DNA from 2 places in the Streptomyces castrisilvae genome. Region 1 is predicted to be linked to the other one. Evidence: riboswitches for the same ligand, from Rfam matches in the RefSeq annotation. Region 1 holds a riboswitch; the other holds the start of a gene.
The links. A riboswitch is a leader RNA that binds a small molecule or an ion and turns the genes downstream of it on or off. The one in region 1 is predicted to bind S-adenosylmethionine.
Positions count from the first base shown of each region.

Region 1 (2,389 bases):
GCACATCGGGTTCGGTCAGCAGGGGGCCGACGATGCCGGAGACGAAGTCCGCGGAGAAGTCCTTCAGGTCCGCGTCGATGAAGCACAGGATGTCGCCGCTGGTCACCAGGAGCGAGCGCCACAGCACCTCGCCCTTGCCGGGGACGGCCGGGAGGCGGGGCAGGATCGCGTCGCGGTGGACCACCCGGGCCCCGGCACGGCGGGCGACGTCGGCGGTGGCGTCCGTGGAGCCGGAGTCGATCACCACGAGCTCGTCGACCAGCCGGACCTTCTCCATGAGCTCGCGCCGGATGGTGGCGACGATGTCCCCGACGGTCTCGGCTTCGTTGAGAGCGGGTAGAACGACGCTCACGCCCGGACCGTGCGTACCCTTCACGACGGCCTGCGCACTCGCCTGCGGGCGGTCGGCCGCCGACCAGGAACGCCTGGCCAGCCAGCGTTCGACCTCTTCGAGCACGGTCGATACTCCCTGTATGTGATCCATCTCGCGGTTCGGACGACTATCTCAACAGTCCGATGCTTCGGTTACAGTCTTGAACAACGCGTACGACCGTCGCATGCCGGGGTCCGTACGCCGACAAACGCCTGGATCCATGGTCCAGTGCCACAGCGCTCATCCAGAGGGACAGAGGGAACGGCCCGTTGAAGTCCCGGCAACCCTCCTGCCGACCGCGAGGTTCGGTGGGGAAGGTGCCAATTCCGTCTTGTGGCGAAACGCGTCACGAGGAAGATGAGGAGAAAGGGCCTCGCCATCATGGCTGTTGAGACTGTCGCAGCACACACCGAATCCACTGTGGACCTGGGTCCCGCCGCGGCGCTTTCCTGCCGCGAGTGCGGCGAGCGGTTCGCACTCGGCCCGATCTTCGCCTGCGCGTCCTGTTTCGGGCCGCTCGAAGTGGCGTACGACCTGCCGAGCGGCTCCCCCGACGAGCTGAAGAAGCGCATCGAGGCCGGTCCGGACAACATCTGGCGCTACGCGCCGCTGCTCCCGGTCCCCTCCGATGTCGCGGACAAGCCCAATCTGAACCCCGGCTTCACCAAGCTGGTCAAGGCCGACAACCTCGCCCGCGAGCTGGGTGTGACCGGCGGCCTGTACGTCAAGGACGACTCCGGCAACCCGACGCACTCCTTCAAGGACCGCGTCGTCGCGATCGCCGTCGAGGCCGCCCGCGCCTTCGGTTTCACCACCCTGTCCTGCTCCTCCACCGGCAACCTCGCCGGAGCGGTCGGCGCCGCCGCCGCCCGCGCGGGGCTGCGGTCCTGCGTGTTCATCCCGCACGACCTGGAGCAGGGCAAGGTCGTCATGGCCGCGGTGTACGGCGGTGAGCTGGTCGGCATCGAGGGCAACTACGACGACGTCAACCGGTTCTGCTCGGAGCTCATCGGCGACCCGCTCGGCGAGGGCTGGGGTTTCGTCAACGTCAACCTCCGCCCGTACTACGGCGAGGGCTCCAAGACCCTGGCGTACGAGATCTGCGAGCAGCTCGGCTGGCGGCTGCCCGACCAGATCGTCATCCCGATCGCCTCCGGCTCGCAGCTGACGAAGATCGACAAGGGGCTGCGCGAGCTGATCCGGCTCGGCCTGGTCGAGGACAAGCCGTACAAGATCTTCGGCGCCCAGGCGGAGGGCTGCTCCCCGGTCTCCGCCGCCTTCAAGGCCGGCCACGACGTGGTCCGCCCGCAGAAGCCGAACACGATCGCCAAGTCCCTGGCGATCGGCAACCCGGCCGACGGCCCGTACGTCCTGGACATCGCCCGCCGCACCGGCGGCGCCGTCGAGGACGTCGACGACGAGCAGGTCGTCGACGCGATCAAGCTGCTGGCCCGCACCGAGGGCATCTTCGCCGAGACGGCGGGCGGGGTGACGGTCGGCGTGACGAAGAAGCTGATCGAGGCCGGTCTGCTCGACCCGTCGCTCACCACCGTCGTCCTGAACACCGGGGACGGCCTCAAGACGCTGGACGCGGTCGCCGCCACCTCGCAGGCCACCGCGACGATCCGCCCGAGCCTGGACGCCTTCCGCGCGGCCGGACTCGCCACCAGCTGAGCAGCCTCCGACCCACTCCAGTCTCCAGGAAGGGCACCCGAACATGAGCGTCAAGGTCCGCATCCCCACCATCCTCCGCACCTACACGGGCGGCCAGGCCGAGGTCCCGGCCGAGGGCGCGACCCTCTCCGAGGTCATCGCCTCGCTGGAGAAGGACCACCCGGGCATCGCCGCCCGCGTGCTGGACGACCAGGGCAAGCTGCGCCGCTTCGTCAACGTGTACGTCAACGACGACGACGTCCGGTTCGAGGGCGGTCTGGACGCGGTGACCCCGGACGGCGCCGGTATCTCGATCATTCCCGCGGTCGCCGGCGGCTGCTGACGCCGGGGGCCTTTCAAGAT
Region 1 covers NZ_CP120997.1:4,364,583-4,366,971, forward strand. The annotation lists gene P8A18_RS18800 (glucosyl-3-phosphoglycerate synthase) at 1-457, opposite strand, end outside; SAM riboswitch class I at 611-737, shown strand; gene thrC (threonine synthase) at 755-2,047, shown strand; gene P8A18_RS18810 (MoaD/ThiS family protein) at 2,091-2,369, shown strand.

Region 2 (2,389 bases), 2.5 Mb from region 1:
CAGGGTGCGCACGAGCGGGTGGGCGCAGAAGAGGCCGTCGCGCACCCCGATGCCGTACTCGGCGGACAGGGCGGCGGCGAAGTGGGAGCTGTTCCAGCCCTCCACCACGAACGAGATCACGCCGACCCGCGGGGCGTCGTCGCCGAACAGCGAGAGCACCTTGACCTCGGGGACCTCGGCGAGCCCGGCCAGCACCTCGCCGACGAGGTGCTGCTCACGGGCGACCAGCCGGTCGAAGCCGGCCTCGGTGAGCGCCTTGCAGGCGGAGGCGATGGAGTAGACGCCGATGACGTTGGGCGAACCGGCCTCGTGGCGGGCGGCGGTGGTGTGCCACTCGACGTCGACCCCGCCGTCCGCGCGCCGGGCGACCTTGCGGGAGGCGCCGCCGCCGGCGAGGTACGGCTCGGCGCCGCACAGCCAGTCGGAGCGGCCGGCCAGGACACCCGAGCCGAACGGCGCGTACAGCTTGTGCCCGGAGAAGGCGACCCAGTCCACGTCCAGTTCGGCGATGTCGAGGGGGTGGTGCGGGGCCAGCTGGGCGGCGTCCAGGACGATCCTCGCGCCGTGGGCGTGCGCGGCGGCGGCCAGTTCCCTGACCGGCCACAGCTCACCGGTGACGTTGGACGCGCCGGTCACGCAGACCAGCGCGGGACCAATGGGGCCTCCCCTGCTCGAACGAAGCTGAGAGCTCGGGGAAGGCTCACGGTCGGCGAGGGCGCGCTCCAGGGTGGCGACGGCCTGGGCGGGGGTGCGCGGGGCGTTCAGGTAGGTCACCCGGGCATCGCGCCAGGGCAGCAGCGAGGCGTGGTGCTCGGTCTCGAAGACGAAGACCTGGCAGTCGGCGGGCAGCGCGGCGGCCAGCAGGTTCAGCGAATCGGTGGTCGACCGGGTGAAGACCACCTGGTCCCCGGGGCGGCAGCCCAGGAACTCGGCCACCGTGGCGCGGCTGCCCTCGAAGAGATCCGTGGACAGCTGCGAGAGGTAACCGGCCCCGCGGTGGACGCTGCCGTAGTACGGGGCGTACGCGGCCACGTCGTCCCACACCCGCTTCAGCGCCGGGGCGCTCGCGGCGTAGTCCAGCGCGGCGTACCCGACCTCTCCCCCGGTGACCAACGGGACGAGGACATCCTCACCCAGAACCGGCAGAGGCGCACAAAGGGACTGGTCGGCGGCAGCGGCGAAGACAGACATGACGAACTCCCGTTACAGGCAGGCGAATTCCGCGTGCCTGCGGGTACGCGGCAGCACGGAGTGGAGAGAAGAGGGGTACGCGGAACAGGGCCGAGGGCCCTAACGCATTCGCTTGCTCACAAGAGGCTCCCTGAGGACCAAGGACCCCACGGGCGGACGTCACGCGACGTCAAGGGGTCCGCGCTTGCCGCAGACCTCGCTGCCTACGGCCTGGTCTTCACCCGGGGCACCCCGCCACGGACGGAGGGTTGCCGGACAGCGGGCCGGGGCCGTAGTCGCTGTCACTCATGACCTGCGCAGCATCCTGCCATATGTACGGGAACGCGCAAGGCGCGGTCCAGAATCCGGACCGCGCCCTGCCGCACACCCATGGGCTCACGCGTTGCTGGCGACGACCCATCTCTCCAGCGCCCGCCCGGCCGCCCCCGAGTCGATGGACTCGGCGGCCTTCGCCATTCCGGCGCGGATCTGCTCGGTGAGCGTGCCCTCGCCCGGGTCCAGCGCGACCAGCGCGGCCGCCGAGTTGAGCAGGACGGCGTCCCGCACCGGGCCCGTCCCACCGGCCAGCAGCCGGCGGGCCACATCGGCGTTGTACGAGGCGTCGGCGCCGCGCAGCGCCTCCACCGGGACCAGTTCCAGGCCGACGTCGCGCGGGTCGAAGGACTCCTCGCGCACCGCGCCGTCCCGGGCCACCCACACCCGCGAGGTCGCGGTGGTGGTCAGCTCGTCCAGCCCGTCGTCCCCCCGGAAGACCAGGGCCGAGTTGCCGCGTTCGGCGAGGACACCGGCGACGATGGGGGCCATCCGCAGATCGGCGACCCCGATGGCCTGCGAGCGCACCCTGGCCGGATTGGTCAGCGGCCCGAGGATGTTGAAGGTGGTCGGCGCGCCCAGCTCCGCCCGCGCCTTGGCCGCGTGGCGCAGGGCCGGGTGGAACTTCACCGCGAAGCAGAAGGTGATGCCGGCCTCCTCGGCCACCTCCACCACCCGCCGCGGGGACAGCTCCAGGTTGACGCCGAGCTTCCCGAGGACGTCGGAGGAACCGCTGGCCGACGACGAGGCGCGGCTGCCGTGCTTGACGACCTTGGCACCGGTCCCGGCCACGACGATCGCGGACATCGTGGAGATGTTGACGGTCTTGGCCATGTCGCCGCCGGTGCCGACGATGTCGACGGTCCGGCCGGGCACCTCGATGGTC
Region 2 covers NZ_CP120997.1:1,847,131-1,849,519, forward strand. The annotation lists gene P8A18_RS07845 (aminotransferase class V-fold PLP-dependent enzyme) at 1-1,191, opposite strand, end outside; SAM riboswitch class IV at 1,367-1,484, opposite strand; gene trpD (anthranilate phosphoribosyltransferase) at 1,567-2,389, opposite strand, start outside.
Region 2: another riboswitch for S-adenosylmethionine. It lies ahead of P8A18_RS07845 (aminotransferase class V-fold PLP-dependent enzyme); the one in region 1 lies ahead of thrC (threonine synthase).